2 regions of the Salinibacter sp. genome follow, and region 2 is predicted to be linked to the other one. Evidence: riboswitches for the same ligand, from Rfam matches in the RefSeq annotation. Region 2 holds a riboswitch; the other holds the start of a gene.

Region 1 (8,717 bases), on a different contig from region 2:
GACGGGAGCGACCACATGAACGCCCGCTGCTTCGCTACATGGCCGACCCGCAGGCCCATTCCGGAATGTCCGATCCGCAGGTTTCATCCCCGTCCAGCCGAGATGAAGACTGGGAGGCTCATCTTCGGGCGATTGTTGCCCGGGACGATGCCGACACAGGCAGTACGATTCAGGACCTTCTTCGAATCGGTGTCGATCGGCTTGGGGTAGAGGCCGGACAACTCGCCCGTATCGACCCGGCTGACGGAACCCATACGGTGACCGAGGCGGTCGGCCTCTCGAATCAGACCGGGAGTCAGTCCTCGTTGTCGGACACCTACTGCCGGACAGTACTAGCGGAAGGGGACACGCAGTCAATTGCCGATGCTCCGGCGGAGGGATGGGCCGAAGACATGGCGTACGAAGAGTCCGGGATGGCCTGCTATCTGGGAACCAAAGTTGTCGTCGGCGAAAGGCTGTACGGGACCGTCAGTTTTGCGTCCCGGACGGCTCGGGACGAGCCCTTTACGGAGGCCGAACGGGCGGCCGCAGAATTGGTGGCCCAGGGGATTGGCCGGGCGATTGAGCGGGCCCGGCAGAACGAACAGCTTCTTAAGACCCGACACCGGCTTAGGCGCACCCGAAGCCTGTTCCAGCGTGTACAAACGGTGGCAGACGTGGGGGCCTGGGAGCTTGACATCCAGGCGTGGGAGGTGTTTTGGACCGAAGGCGCACGTCGGATGCTCTGCCTCAGCGGAGAGTTCTCGGGACTGGAGGCGCTTTTTGGCCGGATACGACCCGCAGATCAAGAGGAGATCCGCGACGAGATCACCTAGGCGATTGAGCGGGAAGACTCCTTCAGCGTAGAGGTTCCGCTCAAAGAGAAGGTTGGGACGTGCACCTGGATCGAGATTCACGGCATGCCCCATCGGTCCGACAAGCTAGTCACGACGATCGTTGGGACCCTCCGAGACATCACCGATCAGCGTCGGCGCCGCCGAGAGATCGAGCGCACTCGGCGCGAGTCCCTTCGCCGACTGGCACGTGCCGCTGAGCATCGACACTGCGAAACCGGGCGGCACATCCAGCGGGTTGGGCAAATGTCAAGAATGCTGGCCACCGAGATAGAGCAGTCCCCCGCCTGGCAGGACCGAATTGAAAAGGCCGCGCCCCTCCACGACGTCGGCAAGATCGGGATTCCCGATGAGATTTTACTCAAGTCTGGCCGGCTTACCGACGACGAATACGAGGAGATGAAAGCCCATACGACGATCGGGGCAGACCTTCTTTCCGGGGGGCGGTCCGACCTTGTTCGGATGGTAGAGAAAATTGCCCGTTATCATCACGAACAGTGGGATGGAAACGGATACCCCGACGGAATTGAGGGGGAGGAAATCCCCCTGGAGGCCCGCATCGTGGCCGTAGCCGACACCATCGACGCCATGACCCACGACCGTCCCTACCGAGACGCCGTGCCGGTTGAGTTTGCCTTCGAAACGATTGAGGAGGAGGCCGGGACGCAGTTTGATCCGATGATCAGCAAGGCTTCCCTGAATCGGAAGGCGGACCTCGCCGAACTCCTATGAACCGAGACTCTGAAGAGCGACCCGGAAGTAAAAAAGTGAATCTTTTCGTGTCAATCGTTCCAGTCGACTTCTCGTAGGAGGAATACCCGCTAGACATTAGTTTATCGAATCATTCTGCCCGTGGCTGAACGGAAGTCCCGTTTTGATCGAACTCCCCCAAACCGGAGGCAGTCCGCCAGGATCTTCTCACCGAGCGATAGCCGTCCCGAAGCGATAGCCGTCCCGATCGGAAGGGAACCACCGATTGGAAGGTCGTGGGCGGCCCGTAGGACTTGCGGGGCGGGAGGACTTGCGGGGCTGGAGGACTTGCGGGGCTGGTTCCGTTCCGGCTCCTCGCTCTGCGCTGGGCCTGCCTACACAGGTATACCGACGCGGATATACCTACACCGTCGTGTCCAGACTGCCTGTGTTCAGACTGCTTGCGTCCAGACTGCTTGTGTCCAGCCCGACTCCGCCCATGCTGGTTGCAGGGTTGAAAAGACGCGGTGCCAGTGCAGGTACCGGTGCAGGTGGGTGTAACGGCTCCCATCAGGCCGCACCAACAGATGCGACGTTTTTGGAAGCGCTTCCGCAAATGGGCTCCCACCGCTTTTTTTCAAAGCCGAACAGTGCCGATGTCCTCCCCCTCCCACAAGGCGCGGCCTCTCCACCGGTCGGGTTCTACCTCCCAGTCCTCGCCTGATTCCTCAGATGGCCCCGAGTCCCCGACGGGCGGCCAGCCGGAAACTGGTTCGCAATCCACCCCACGAGCGCCCCGAAATCCGGTTGGCGAGTCGGCTCCTCCGCAGGGCGCTCTTCTTCTCCTGTTGCCGTATCGTTCTCCGGATTCGATCGACAAGCATCCGGCAGTAGCAACGTGGCTACGGCGCGGGTGGCGAGTCGCAAGTGCCGAGGAGCGGCTCGTGGAAGGAGAAGGTACGAGGCTCCTCGTCATTCTCCGTCCGGCGGAGGGCACCTCGGTGGAAGAGACGTCGTCAAAGAACACCTCCCTGACGTGATAACAATCTGACGTGATAACAACCCGATGTAGCAAGGACCAAGGTAGTAAGAAGTGCGCAGGGAGCCTGCCGGTACTGGGGATGCTACGAAATCGTCTTCGCTCCTGTGTAGAAACGCGCATTGCCTGAAATCGTGCCAATCGTCCCGTTCAGCCCGAAGCATTGACACGCGCTGATTTGCTATGGCCTTGAGTGAGGAGTCCTTCTTGCCCGACGCCGAGGACTGCGCGGAGACTTGGCGCCAACTTCGTTGGCCCGATGGGCCGGAACAGGTGGAGTGCGGGTCTTCAGACGTGGCCGTTCGGACCACTGAGTACCGAGATCATCTCTACCGCCAGGAGTGCGAGGAGTGTGGGCGCTGGTTTACCGACAGGTCGGAGACGTTCATCGAGAACGCGAACGTAGGTCTCCCGGTGTGGGTCTACGTGACCTAAGCAGATGGACAAGGACCGTTCGATCAATTCGATTGCGGAGGACCTGCCCCACACCTACAAGACGGCCTGTCGCTTGTCGGAGGTGATCCGAGAAGCTATCCACGAGCGACGGGAGGAGTGGCTCGGGCCACCTGCAGGAGAGGTCGAAGCCGACGACGTGCATTTGAAAGGGGGGCAACAGGGGCGAGAGCTAGCCTCCGGAGATCCTGAGGCAAAAGGCGGCGAAGCGGAGAACAACAAAGCAGAAGGCGACGAGCCAGAAGGCAAGACGACCGCCGGAGGTCGAGAAGCCCGCGAGCGGGGGCTCAGCGAACGTGGACGGGGTAGTTGGGAGGGCGACCGCCCCCCTGCAGTGCTTTGGGTAGAGCGCGAGGGGAAGAAGGGCGGGGCTCGTGTGGTTGAACTCAGGCGTGGAGTCGACCAGAAGAGCCTCTTCGAGTCGGCCTGGCGTCACATGGAGCCAGGGAGCCGGATCGACACCGACGACTTCAGCGGATATGGCCTTCTAGGCGAAGCTTACGACCACCGGAGCGTCGATCACGAAGAGACCTACGTGACCGACGACAGGGCATGTTGCAACACCGCCGAGGCAGAATGGTCGGTCATGGGGCCGTGGTGGAACGGGTTCCGCGGAGTCGCGGAGCGCAACATCTACCACTACCTCAGCGAATATTCGCTTCGGCGCAGCCACCGATCGGAGAGCCGCCAGAGTCGCCTCGAACGGATCATGGCCCTTCTCTACGCCGGTGGTCTAGCAACATCAACCCGCGGGGGGACTTGCAGCCAGGCTCGCGTCCGTTGAGAAAGACCATTGCTGAATTCTATCCAAGAGCGGACACCAAATATAACGGCCTGAAAGCAATGGTGGAAACCACTGGCGGGAAGGGTGTTTCTTAGCGCGGTTGGCGCTGTAACGGAGGGTGACGTTGCCTCGACAGAGAATCTTGCTGGGGTCTCTTTGGAGAAGGCCCTCGGCCCTGCGCTTTCCACTCACCAATCGCAACCCGCCGATGCCAAAGGCTTTGACGACAATCTCCGCCGATGAGCTCAAAAGCAGGCTCGAAGGCGACCGCCGCCCCGTTCTCATCAACGCGCTCCCCCGGGAGGCCCACGAGGCGAAGCACATTCCCGGCTCCATCAACGTCCCAGTCGGTGAAATGGAGAACGTAGAGACCCTCGTGCCGAACAAGGACGAGCCGATCGTGGTGTACTGCGCCAATGCTGACTGCGAGGCCTCCCCGAAGGCGGCCCGGAAGCTCGAAGAGATGGGCTACTCCAACGTGCTCGACTTTGAGGACGGCTACGCGGGGTGGCGGAGGGCCGGGTACCCCCTGGTCGGGAATGAGGCCTAATTTTAAATGGCCTGTCCCTTGTGTCGAGACGTGAGCCTGTATGAGCACTGATGCCGCATCCGCCGAGGCCGTCGCCAAGCGCGTCGGTGGGCATTCATTTGCCCCCGTCCACAACGGATTTACCGTCGACCCCGACACGTGGAAGGACGGCGTAGAAGATCTTCAAAACGACGACTGGCGCGTCCGCGCCCTGGCCCTGCGCGACCTCGTCCGCGAGGGCCGAGAGCGTCCACGGGCCGTCCGGGCGCTTCTGGAGCGAGACGACGAGCACGTTCGCCACCTCGCGGCAGCGGCCCTCGGCATCCTCGGAGAAGAGTCCGCCACCGAGGCCCTGAGCCGCCTCCTCCGCGGCGACCCCGAGCCGGTGGTCCGCTCCCAGGCGGCGATCGCGCTTGGGCAGGTCGGGGCGCCGAGCGAGGCGGTTGCCGGGCCGTTGGAGACCGAAGAGCACAGGGACGTACGGCACCAGTGCGCGGTGGCCCTCGACCGGATCCGCAAGAACAAGCCCGCGGAGCCGGCCGTGGCGGAGGCCTTTGCCGCCATAGACGAATCCACCTTTGGGCGCGTCCGGGAAGGAGACCCGGCGCCGGGCTTCACTCTTGAGGATACGGAGGGAACGCCGTGGGCTCTCTCGGGCGCTCTCGGGGACGGGTTTGTGGTTCTAATCTGGGTGTTCGCCGACTGGTGTCCCGTTTGTCATAAAGAATTTCACGGGCTGATCGACCGGGAAGAGCGGTTCCGGGAGCTGGGCGCAAAGGTCGCCACCCTGGAGTGCCACGACCGCTACCGCTGCCGCGTGATGGAAGGCAAGGAGCTCCGCCCGTCGTACTGGTTTGCCGAGGATCTGCCTGGGGGCCATCCGCACGACCGGTACCCCGACGAGATCTGGTGGCCCCACCTGGTGGACCGGGGCGCCGCGGTCGGGCTCCGGTACGGCATCGACCCGTGGCAGTATGCCGTCCATTCCGAACAGGTCAACCGGCCCACCACCGTGATCATCGACCCGGAGGGCACCGTCCGGCTGGCCCACGTCGGAACCTTCTGGGGCGACCGCCCGACCATTGGGCAGATCCTCAAGATGATCGAGACGGGCACCTTTGAGTTCGAGCCGCCCTCCCCGCGTCGCGGTCCGCATTGAATCGGCCTTTTCAAAACCCAACTCTCTGCCGACCGAATCGGCCGGATTCGAGATCCCTCTACGAACAGCCTACTTCCAGGGGCTTGCTTCCCAGCGCCCAGTCCCCCAGCTCTCATCTGGACTGGCCTGAAAGACCCATCGCCGACTTGCCTCATACCCCAGGCCCAGTGCCGCGCCCCAGACGACGTGGGCCTCGAGGCCATGCAGGCCCAGGTTCGGCATCTGGGCCGGAACGCCGACGAGGTTTAGCCAAAGCGGCATAACGATCCCGGCCGCAACCAGCCAAAGTAGAGCGCCCCACCCGACCCCCACGCCGACTGCTCCCCTCCAACCGCCCGAGAAGCGCTCAGGGAGAGACAGGAGGAGGGCCCCGTAAACCAGGCCGAAGACGAGGCTTAGGAAGGACGCCAGTATTTTGCTTCAAAAACCACCGTTTTTGAAACATCTCATTGAAGACGTACCCGCCACGTGAGGATTCCTCTTTTTTCTCGCTCTCGGCACGGGGCAACTGCACGAAAGCCACCGTCGTTGTAATTCCCATAGCGTTCGGCTTCATTAAGCAATCGTACAAAGTGAAGCTGGGGGTGCCCGGCGCTCGGGCTGAGACCACACTCCTCGAACCTGATCCGGCTCGTACCGGCGCAGGAAAGCCATCGCGATCCGCCAGCAGTCCTGTCGCGATCGTCTCGCTGGCCACACGTCCGCGCCGCCATCCGGGTCACGCGCCATCCGACCGCCTCTTGGATGGTTCCCGGCTGGATGGCCCCTGGCTTCGTTCATTCGCCCTTGAACGAAGCTCTGATTTGTCATGCTGTCTCTCGAAGAACAAGTCGTCCTCATCTCCGGCGCCAGCCGTGGTCTCGGGGCAGCCATCGCCCGTGCTTTCGGTCGTGAAGGGTCCCGCGTTGTCGTGAACTATCACCAGAGCGACACCGCCGCACAAGAGTTAGCCACTGCTATCGCTGACATGGACGGCTCCGGGGACGCGCTCTCTTACCAGGCCGATATTCGCGACCCGGACGCTGTCGCTGAAATGGTCGATGCGGCGGCCGAGTATTTCGGGGATCCGGTTACCACAGTCGTCCACAACGCCCTCGTAGACTTCCGCTTCGACCCTGCCGACCGTCCGGAGGCCGATGCCATCGATTGGTCCGATTACCAGGCGCAAATCGACGGCTCGGTGCGAGGAGCCCTCCACCTCCTGCAGGCCGCCCTGCCCGGCATGGAGACGGCAGAGGAGGGGCGTTTCGTAGCCATCGGCTCGAACCTCGTGCAAGACCCTGTCGTCCCATACCACGACTACACCACGAGCAAGGCCGCACTGCTCGGCTCCGTGCGCAACATGGCCAGTGAGCTGGGAGGAAAGAACATCACCGTCAACATGGTGTCTGGGGGCCTCCTCGACACCACCGATGCCAGCGCCGCAACGCCCGACGAGGTATTCGACCTCATCGCCCAGAACACGCCCCGTGGCCAAGTAACTACGCCGGAGGAGGTGGCCGACGCCGTTCTCATGATGGCCTCTCCCCGTTCTCGCGCCATCACTGGACAGAATCTGATCGTAGACGGCGGGCTTGTGATGAGATAAAAGCCTGCTTCAGACCGATTCCACAATTCAAAACGGCAGCGGTGCCATCAGCCGTCGGCAATTATGTAAATCGGCACGAGTTGGCAGGTTATCGCCATTGCAGAAAAGGATGATCGTTTTTGAGTAAGGTAGAGACTGCCTTCCACGCGAAGGGACCACACGCCTCAAGCGAGAGGACTCGACGGGTATCTGTCACACCGGGGGCTTAGCAGCAGGCCTCATCTTGCCGTTGAACCGATGGGCAGGGCACCGTCCCATACGAGCAGAAGACACAGCAGTCCCCCTCGTCCGCCCGGAGCACCGCCTCGCACACTGGGCACTCCCAGAAGAATTGGCAGCTTTCGGTGGGCATCTCCACCTCCGTTTCCCGGTCGCACTCTGGACAGGTGATCGTGGACGTGAGTTCGATGGAGAGTTTGGGCATGGAATCGGGACGTTAGGAGGGGGATTTCGGCGACGAGGGGAACCCGGCGCCTGCGGTGGCTTTGGTCAGATCCTCCACCGAGACCGTCTTCGGATCGAAGCGGACAACCGCTTCGGGCGGCTTAAGAGTTGCCTCAACGCTGTACACACCGTCGACTCCCTTCAGCGCCGTTTTAACGGCCCGAGGGCACGCCGCGCAGGTCATCCCTTCCACCTCCAGGACGACTTGCCGAAACGACGTAGGCGTGGCCGAGGCTCCTCTCTGCCCCGATCCAGCCGTCGTAGCCTGTGCCTGCTGGGTCGTACTGCTGGTCGAGACGCCGAGCAGCCAGGGACTCGCGACGAGGACCAACACCGCAAGTGCCCCGAGCCCGAGCACGGAGCGGCGCGCCCGTGAGGAGAAGATCGTCGGGCAGTCACAGCCTGGCTGCTGGCTGAGCCGCCACTCGTTGTACCCGGCGTAGGCCAGGGCGGCGATGGCCAGACCTACGAAGAGCCATCGGTACGGGGCCAGCGCCGTGAGACCGCCGATCCACGCCCCACCGATCCCCAGGCTCACCAGCGCAAGCGGGATCGTGCAGCAGGCGGAGGCCCCAAGCGCAGCCCCGAGGGCCGCGGCCAGGCTCCAGTTCGTATCGGTGTCGCTCGGTGTGCTCATAGCGCCTGCGCCAGATGGTTCGTCGCGGAAAAGAACGAGGGCTCCGACCGGAGTCGATCGTTGCCGGAGGCTGGCTTACGAATTCGATTCCTCCTCCGAACGCAGAGAGGAGGCCGAGAGGCCGCTTGCTCCCGACTGGCGTTCCAAGGCGTCGAGAATCGGGCACTCGCTCATCGGGCCGCCCTGCTCCCGGCAGGCGTCGGCCAGCGTGGTCAGGGCGTCTCGAATCCGCCGCAGGTCCTCGATCTTTGCCTCTACCTCCTCGATTTTCGCCTCTGCCCGGCCCCGAACGTCCCGGCACGTCGCCTCCTCATCGACGCGCAGGTCCAGCAGCTCTCGGATTTCGGCCAGCGTAAAGCCGAGCTCCTTCGCCCGCCGGATGAAGCGGAGCCGCCCTACGTAGCTCTCGTCGTAGAGACGAAAGCCCCCGTCCGAGCGGGGCGGCTTCGGGATGAGGTTCTCCCGCTCGTAGTAACGGAGGGTTTCGGGATTGACGTCGGCCTTCTCGGCCACCTCGCCGCGGGTCATGCCGTCCATGGCTGAAAGGGTGTTGGATAATGA
Region 2 (8,717 bases):
GGCCGCTCAGTGTGAGCTGATTGAGAAGCGAGTCGTGGTTGAAAACGAGCGACGGGTCCTCGTCCGTGATCTGGTGAAGGCCCTGCGCAAGCTTATCCTCCTGACCCTCCTCCACGGGGCGAACAGCCATGCGGTAGCGGGGATCGGGAAACTCGATGGGAGGGATGACGGTGTCCGAGCCCGGGGCTCGAAGCGTGTCGTTGGTCCCGGTGTCTTCCAGCTTCACCAGGGCCCCAAGGTCGCCGGCCACGAGGCGAGGAATGTTGTTGCGCTCTTCGCCGTTGAGCTCGTACATCTGACCGATCCGCTCGGTCGAGCCGGTGGACGCGTTTTCAAGGTCCTGGCCCGACTCGATCGTGCCGTCGAAAACGCGGACGTACGAATACTCCCCGACGTGCTCCTGGGCCATCGTGCGGTAGACGAACGCGACCGGGTCGTCGTCCGGATCGGCCCTCAGCTCCCGCCCCTCCTCCGTCTCGACCAACCGGCTCGCGGGCGAGGGGCACACCCCGCTGATGAAGTCCATGAGTCGAGAAACCCCAACCTCGGCGGTGGCACTGCTGACGAAAACGGGGAACAGTTCTCGTTCGATCATGGCTAGGCGGAGACCGTTTCGCATCTGGTCCTCGGTCAGTTCTCCCTGTTCAAAGTAGGTCTCCATGAGGGTGTCGTCGCTGGCAGCAATGTCTTCAACCAACGTCTCGCGACGCTCCTGGGCCTCCTCTTCGTACGCGCCGTCAATCGGCTGCACCTCCGGTTCGGTCTCGCCCTCAGGGTAGTACAGCTGCTGCATCCGAAGCACGTCGATGAGGGATCGAGAGTCCTCCCCCGCCGGAAACTGCACGACCGCTGCCCCTCGTCCGAACCGGTCCTCCACCTCATCGATGATGCCGCGGAAGTCAATGTCCGACTGGTCGACTTGATTTACCACGAATAGGGACGGGGTGTCGGTCTGCTCGCCGTACGACCAGGCCATCTCCGTACCGACCTGCACCCCCGACCGCGCGTCCAGCACGTACAGAGCGGTGTCGGCTACCCGCATGGAGGCGATGACCTCGCTCGCAAAATCGGGGTACCCAGGAGTGTCGAGGATGTTGATCTTCTGATCGTTCCACTCAGCGTGGAGCAGCGTCGCAAAGATCGACATCTGCCGCTCCTTCTCGCTCTCGCGGTGGTCGCTCGTCGTCGTTCCCTCGGGCACGGACCCGACTCGGGAGAGGGCCCCACTCGTGTGAAGCATGGCCTCGGACAGTGCAGTCTTGCCGCTGCCTTGATGGCCTACCAAGACGACGTTTCGAATTTGATCGGCGTCGGTAACGGTCATCAGCTCTCCAGGGAGTTGGTGGGCGAGAACTCGGAAACTGGGTCGCGGCCTCGGACGCTGCACAGGGCATCCGCTATCCCCTCTAAGTTCACGCACAAAGAAGCCGGAATCAAGAAGAAGGGAGCGTGACTACCACAAGGACGCGCCGCAGCGCGAAGGCAGAGAACATCCTGGCGGCCGCTGTGCCGGTCTGTTGAGCCTTCTGCGGGTGAAAATGGCCGGCGTAGAATCTTGAAAAGAAAGAAACGGGGCGGATGTTCGCCGAAGGCAGAATTTCAGGGCTGGGGCCGCTGTGGGGACTCCTGGACGGACGTAGACACAGATGGGCAACCGGACGCCTCCCGGTCCATTCCCGGTGAGTTCCGCTCCCGAACCGAAACACAGAATCACGGATGGGGGTTTGGCCCTTTCGTTCCTACCGCACTGTCACCCCCCGACTTCCATGGCCGTCTTTCCTTCGTACCAGTCCCACGCGAAGGCCTTCGTCCTCGGGACCCTTCTGGCGCTCGCGGGGCTAGGGGGGTACTTCTGGTTGGGGCCCTCATCGTCGGCCTCCGAGTCTACAGTAACTGTCTACAAGAGTCCGACGTGCAACTGCTGTTCGGAATGGGTGACGCACATGCGCGAGCAGGGATTCTCCGTCGAGGTGGAGTCGCGGGTCAACGTGCAGCCCGTGAAGAAGCAGGTAGGCGTGCCCTCGCCGCTGGCAGCGTGTCACACCGCCGTGGTGGACGGGTACGTGGTGGAGGGGCACGTGCCAGCCCAGGACGTGAAGCGTCTCTTGCGTGAGACCCCAGAGGTTCGGGGCCTCAGTGTGCCGGGCATGCCGGTGGGGTCCCCCGGGATGGAACGGGGAGGGCGGAGAGAGCCCTACGAGGTGCTTGCCTTCACCGCGGCGGGCGACACAAGCGTCTTTGCCCAGTACGGTCGTCGGTAGGAGGCAACCGATTCTGCTTCGCGGACGCCTTCTTCATTCACAAGACAGATGGTGGCCTCATGAGGCGACTCCGAGTCGTGGCGCTCATGCTCACTGGGGCTGTTGTTCTGGCGTGTGGACAAGACGACTCGACCCACAGCTACAGGCAGACGGTTTTACAGAAGCGCGTGCAGCGCGACATGCGCATGCGAGAGAAAGAAAGCGTCGTGCCGCCGGGCCGGCGGGATGCGTTCCGTGGACTCGACTTCTACAAGGTCGATCGCACCTACCGCTATGTCGTGCCCCTGCGACAATCCCCCTCTCCGGATACGGTCATGGTCGCCGAGAGTACCGGCGGACTCCGACCTCAGGTGCAAGTAGGACACGTTACCGTACCCCTCCCGGATGGACCGACGAGACTAATCGTGTTTCGGGGGGAGGGCGAGGAGCAGCGGGGACGGCTCTGGATTCCCTTTGCCGATTCCACGAACGGGCGAACGACATACGAGGGAGGGCGCTACGTAGACCTGAAGCCCGTGGGGACGGACACAGACTCGGTCGTGGTCGACTTCAACCGAGCGTACAATCCCACCTGTGCCTACAATCCGGAGTTCGCCTGTCCCTTGCCGCCCCCTGAAAATCGTATTGACGCGCCCGTACCGGCGGGGGAGCGGCGGCCAATGTTTCGGGGCGGGCCCGCGTCGTAGCCCGGAGCTGCCTCTCGGGGAGTTGACTGTGCGGGTCGGAGCGGGTACGTTGATGCACGCAATTTTCCGTAACGGCCAGGGGTGCCTGCCTATGTGTGGGCTGAGAAACACCCTCCGAACCTGATCCGGCTCGTACCGGCGCAGGAAGCGTCTTGGCACTCCAAGATTGGTGTGCAGGGGCGAGGTGCCCCCTGGCTTCGCATTGTTTTTTCAGAAGCCAGTGTACCGCACACCATGATCGCTCTTGATCGTCAGGTCGTCGTCATCACCGGGGCCAGCCGCGGGCTCGGGGCCACCATCGCCCGGGCCTTTGGGCGGGAAGGTGCTCGGGTCGTCGTGAACTACTTCCAAAGTCCGGACCATGCCGAGGCCGTAGCCGCCGACATTGGCGACCGGGCCCTTCCCGTGCAGGCCGACGTGCGCTCCCCCGACGCCGTACAGACAATGGTCGATACGGCTGCCGACCACTTTGGGGCCCCGGTCACTACGGCGGTCCACAACGCGCTCATCGACTATCGCTTCGACCCCGAGAATCGAGAAACCATCGACACGATTGGGTGGGACGACTACCAGGCCCAACTCGACGGGTCCGTGAAGGGGGCGCTCCACCTGCTGAAGGCCTGTCTGCCCGGCATGCGTTCGGCGCGGGAGGGGCGCTTCATCGGCATCAGCTCCAACCTCGTCCAGGACCCGGCGGTCGCCTACCACGACTACACGACCGGAAAAGCGGCCCTCCTCGGGTTCGTGCGGAACGTTGCCCAGGAGCTGGGCGAAGAAGGAATTACGGCGAACCTCGTCTCCGGAGGGCTGCTTGACGAGACGGACGCCAGTGCCGCCACCCCAGACGCGGTCTTCGAGATTATCGAGCAGAACACCCCCCGTGGCACTGTCACGACGCCGGAGGAGATGGCCGACGCCGTGCTGTTGTTTGCCTCGCCGCGGGCCCGGGCCATCACCGGACAGAACCTGGTCGTGGACGGTGGGCGCGTCATGCAGTAAGCCTGAAGTCGACTTCTCCGTTCACACAGACCCTTTCGTCCTTGCTCTTGCTCGCCCTCGAAACCGCGACCTCGACCTGCGGCGTGGCCGTCCTCCGCGACGACGCGGTGGTCGCAGAGGCCCACCTGTACCGGCCCCGCGTGCACTCCAAGCGCCTGACGCCGCTCGTGGAGGACACCCTGGGTCACGCCGGCGTGTCGTCGGACGAACTCGACGCAGTGGCCGTCTCGATGGGGCCGGGCTCGTACACGGGACTGCGCATCGGGGCAAGTACGGCGAAGGGCTGGGCGCTGGCCGCCGACGCCGCGCTCGTGGGCGTGCCCACGCTGGCGGCCTACGCGGCGCAACTGGCCCCAGTCGCGGCCCCCGGCGATGTGGTCTGTGCGATGCTCGACGCCCGGCGAGAAGAGGTCTACGCCGGGGCCTACCGGATCACGACGGACGGGATCGTCGAACAGGCCCCGACGAAGGCGTTGCCGGTGGAGGCGCTTCCCGACTGGATTGGGGACATCGAGGGCCGGCTGTGGCTCGTCGGGGACGGTGCTCCGACGGCCAAAGACGTGCTTGCGACGGTTGAGGCCCGACACACCCTCGTGCCGCCAGAGGAGGTGACCCCGTCGGCCTCCTGGGTCGCCCACCGGGGGCGCCGCCGCCTCGCCGTGGAGGGACCGGACGACGTGGGGACGTTCGAGCCACTGTACGTGAAGGACGTGCACGCCACCCCCGCCCCCTCCCCCTTCGCGTAGGATTTGGACTTTGCGGCCGGGATTTACGATCTTCCCCCAGATGTGAACACGCGTCAGGAAGGCGCTACGGCCCGTCTGACGCTCTTACCCTGCGTACTTCCTGCACACTTGCCACTCGATACTGCTATGCCCTGGTTTCGCCGTGAGAAGGCTGGCATCCGAACGAAACGCGAAGAGCAAAATGAGATGCCGGAAGGTCAGTGGGTAAAGTGTCCGGAGACGGGCGAAATCGTCAACCGCCGCGAGTTGGAGGACAACCTGCTCGTGTTTCCCGGCTCGGGGTATCACTTCGGCATGGACAGCCACCAGTACTTTGATTTCCTCTTCGATGACGGCAACTACGACCTGCACGACACCGACCTCCGATCGGTGGACGCGCTTGACTTTGAGGACCGGAAGTCCTACACGCAGCGGCTGGAGAGTGCAGTGGAGGAAACGGGGCAGAACGAGGCCGCGCAGGCCGCCACCGGCCGCATCGGAGGACACCCGGTGTCGATGGCGGGGATGGATTTCAGTTTCATCGGCGGGTCGATGGGCTCGGTGGTCGGGGAGATCGTGGCGCGGGCCATCAAGCGGGCGTATACGCAGGAGATGCCGCTCATCACCATTGCTCAGAGCGGCGGGGCCCGCATGATGGAGGGAGCGCTCAGCCTCATGCAGATGGCCAAGACGAGTGCGCACCTCACCAGGCTCGACGAGGCGGGCCTGCCGTTCATCTCGGTGCTCACACACCCCACCACAGGGGGCGTGACGGCGTCCTTCGCCATGCTCGGCGACATTCATATCGCGGAGCCGGACGCGCTCATTGGATTTGCCGGACCCCGCGTGATCCGCGAAACGATCGGATCCGACCTGCCGGAGGGCTTCCAGCGGTCGGAGTTTCTGAAGGAGCATGGGTTCGTGGACATGATCGTGGACCGCCGCCGCATGCGCCGCCGTGTCATCCGCCTCCTCAATCTTCTGATGGAGTAGCACCGGCGTGAAATTGGAGCCCCGGAAGCGTCAGAATGCCCTGGAGGCTGGTGCATTTCTCGCTTTCGACCAGGGCGAGCGCATGCCCTGGGCATTCTTCCAAGGGAGGATCCGGTCCCGGAGCTAACGCACGCTCTCCCCAATCTCCTTGTATTTGCCGAAAACAGCCCTGGTCTCGCTACGAGAGCGAACGCGCAACATATCCACACCGAGACGCAGGAGGAGTAGAGTGCGAGATCGAGGTTAGAGTTCGGGAGGGGCGTTCCCAGCGTAGACGACGTGCTGTCTTGGGCGCTCCGAGGTCTTGGGCGCTCCGAGGTACAGGACTCCGGCTAGGAGGTACTTCCGTCCACCCGACACCGCCAGGAGCATCACACAGAATTGAAAGAGGAGAAATATTTGCGTGGTTGGGGACCCGGTGGGTTGAAACTCCAAGGCCGCACGCAGCTATAGTGGGATGTCGCTTTCGTGATTTAATCCTCGCTCCCCTGGATAGCTTGACCCAATTTCTCATGAGACGACTTATATTCCTCAGCTTTGTGCTCGGTCTCTTCGTCTGGTGCGGTTCCGCCGGTGCCCAGACCACCCCGATGGGCCCTGGTGCCCAGTTGAACGGCTTCAGTCGTGCACTCGACGCAAGTGCGAACCGCGTGTTCGTCGGTGAGCCGCAAAATGTCCACACTCCCGGACGGGTCTACGTCTACGGAAAAGACGGAGGCGCCTGGACGGAATCCACCTACCTGGAAGCCGACGGCGGAACGGTCGGCGACGGCTTTGGGACCTCCCTCGATGCGATGGGCAAGCACCTCGTCGTGGGTGCCCCCTCGGCGAACGCCGCCTACCTCTTCCGGAACAAGGCGGACGGATGGACGCAGGTCGCCCGTCTGACGTCGCCCGACAGCACGTCCAGCTTTGGGAAGAGTGTCGTCCTCACCGAAAACCGGCTCTTTGTGGGCACGGGGGCGACGGTCTCGATGACCGAAGGCGACACTCTCACCTCCGGTGCCGTACACGTCTTTGAACAGCAGAACGGACAGTGGCAGGAGGCCACGGTGCTCCGAAGCGAAAAAGTAGGTTCGGACGCGGGCTTCGCGAGTGCCCTGCTCGCCTCGGGCGACCATTTGTTCGTGACGGCCCCGAAGCACAAGAGCGGCGCCGTCGTGGTGTTTCACGCTGGGAGCGAGGGATGGACGGAGAAGCAGACCGTTACTCCTGAGGGACTGAGCAAGAGTGCCCGGTTCGGCAGTTCGATTCAGAAGGTAGGCGAGTCTGTCCTTGTTGGAGCCCCCCGGGCCTACGGCGCGACTGGGGCGGCGTACAGCCTGTCGCTTGGCATGAAGAACGACGCACAGAAACAGACGTGGACGATCAGCGGTCGTCTGCTTCCGTTCGACGGCACGTCCCGGCACCTGTTTGGGGTCGCCTTTGCCTACGATGGATCGGACCTTTGGGTGGGGGCACCGGGCGCTTCCGATCAAACCGGGGTCCTCTACCGCTACAGCCGCACCGACAGCACGTGGAGCGGCGTCGAAAAGGTCTCGCATCCCAAGGCGGACGCCGGCAACCTGTTTGGTGCCACGCTGGCCGGCAGCGAATCGATCGTGGCCGCTGGCCTTCCAGGGGATGATCACGGAGCCGGCACGATGGGCATCTACTCGCTTGATGCTGGCGACTGGACCCAGACCGAGCCGATTGCCCCGACCACCGGCGACGTCCTCAGCGCCATGACCGGAGAGGAGAAGGGGTGCGAGGATGGGAAAGTCGCTCAGTTCTCCTGCAAGAAAGTTGATTTGAAGGCGTTTCTCCCGATCGACAGGATCGGCGGGGAGCGCGGCATCAACCTCAACGACATCTGGGGCTGGACCGACCCGAAGACCGGCACCGAGTACGCCCTTGTGGGCCGCACCGATGGCACCGCGTTTGTCGACGTGAGTGACCCAACGAATCCCGTGTACGTTGGCGAACTCCCCCTGACCGACGGGGCCCGCGTCAATTCCTGGCGCGATATCAAGGTGTACGAGAACCACGCCTTCGTCGTCGCCGACAATGCGGGCGATCACGGCATGCAGGTCTTTGACCTGACCCGTCTTCGGGATGTAAAGAAGAGCGAGATGCCGGTTACGTTCGAACGGGACGCCTTCTACGACAAGGTCAACAGTGTCCACAACGTTGTCATCAACAAGAAGAGTGGATACGCCTACGCGGTCGGCAGCAGTGGTGGGGGCAAGACCTGCGGGGGAGGCCTCCACATGATCAACATCCAAGACCCAATGAACCCCACCTTCGCGGGCTGCTTCGCGGACCCGTCGACCGGCCGCTCCGGCACCGGATACACCCATGACGCGCAGTGTGTGATGTACAACGGGCCGGATTCGGAGTATCAGGGCCGCGAGATCTGCGTCGGGTCTAACGAGACGGCGATCAGTATCGCGGACGTGACGAACAAGGACAGCACCTACGCGATCTCGACCGGCTCCTACCCGGATTACGGCTACGTCCACCAGGGCTGGTTCGGGCCGGACCAGCGCTACTTCTACCAGAACGACGAGCTCGACGAGATCCAGGGCAAGGCCAAGCACACCCGGACGCTGGTGTGGGACTTGAAAGACCTCGACAACCCGAAGCTCGCGAATCAGCTTATGCTCTCTCCGAAGTCGACGGACCACAACCTCTACGTGGAGGGCACCACGATGTATCAGTCGAACTACAAGAGTGGGCTGCGCGTCCTGGATATCAGCAACCCGACGAAGCCCAAGGAGGTGGCTCACTTCGACACGCAGCCGTATGGAAAGAATAGCCCCGGTTTCCAGGGCACATGGAGCAACTATCCGTTCTTCGACAATGGAATTGTCGTGGTTTCAAGCATCGGGGAGGGCCTGTTTGTGCTGGAGAAGCCAAACTTGAAGCAGGAGCTGTAGTCTGCCCGCAGTGGTGCCCTCTTGCGGGCAGGCGACACGAAGGAAGATTCCCTCGTACCGACCACGCATGCTGAGCCGAATAAGTCTTAGATCTCTCTATGCGTCGATTCCTCTCGTCCCTCGTTCTTCTGGCAC

Evidence for each region. A riboswitch is a leader RNA that binds a small molecule or an ion and turns the genes downstream of it on or off. The one in region 2 is predicted to bind thiamine pyrophosphate.
Region 1: it holds a riboswitch for thiamine pyrophosphate, as region 2 does, so the genes downstream of both, ABEL04_RS14260 (3-oxoacyl-ACP reductase) here and ABEL04_RS01890 (3-oxoacyl-ACP reductase) in region 2, are expected to answer to the same signal.

The regions. Positions count from the first base shown of each region.
Region 1 covers NZ_JBDGQQ010000172.1:21,276-29,992, reverse strand. The annotation lists gene ABEL04_RS14295 (GAF domain-containing protein) at 39-815, shown strand; gene ABEL04_RS14290 (HD-GYP domain-containing protein) at 900-1,565, shown strand; gene ABEL04_RS14285 (hypothetical protein) at 2,746-2,997, shown strand; gene ABEL04_RS14280 (IS1595 family transposase) at 3,002-3,799, shown strand; gene ABEL04_RS14275 (rhodanese-like domain-containing protein) at 4,008-4,349, shown strand; gene ABEL04_RS14270 (redoxin domain-containing protein) at 4,390-5,487, shown strand; gene ABEL04_RS14265 (hypothetical protein) at 5,557-5,748, opposite strand; TPP riboswitch at 6,058-6,152, shown strand; gene ABEL04_RS14260 (3-oxoacyl-ACP reductase) at 6,296-7,075, shown strand; gene ABEL04_RS14255 (GDCCVxC domain-containing (seleno)protein) at 7,281-7,499, opposite strand; gene ABEL04_RS14250 (mercuric transporter MerT family protein) at 7,512-8,156, opposite strand; gene ABEL04_RS14245 (heavy metal-responsive transcriptional regulator) at 8,232-8,693, opposite strand.
Region 2 covers NZ_JBDGQQ010000017.1:4,579-13,295, reverse strand. The annotation lists gene ABEL04_RS01905 (elongation factor G) at 1-1,324, opposite strand, end outside; gene ABEL04_RS01900 (DUF411 domain-containing protein) at 1,767-2,261, shown strand; gene ABEL04_RS01895 (DUF1684 domain-containing protein) at 2,321-2,947, shown strand; TPP riboswitch at 3,015-3,112, shown strand; gene ABEL04_RS01890 (3-oxoacyl-ACP reductase) at 3,182-3,946, shown strand; gene tsaB (tRNA (adenosine(37)-N6)-threonylcarbamoyltransferase complex dimerization subunit type 1 TsaB) at 3,988-4,692, shown strand; gene accD (acetyl-CoA carboxylase, carboxyltransferase subunit beta) at 4,819-5,664, shown strand; gene ABEL04_RS01875 (choice-of-anchor B family protein) at 6,177-8,582, shown strand; gene ABEL04_RS01870 (YncE family protein) at 8,681-8,717, shown strand, end outside.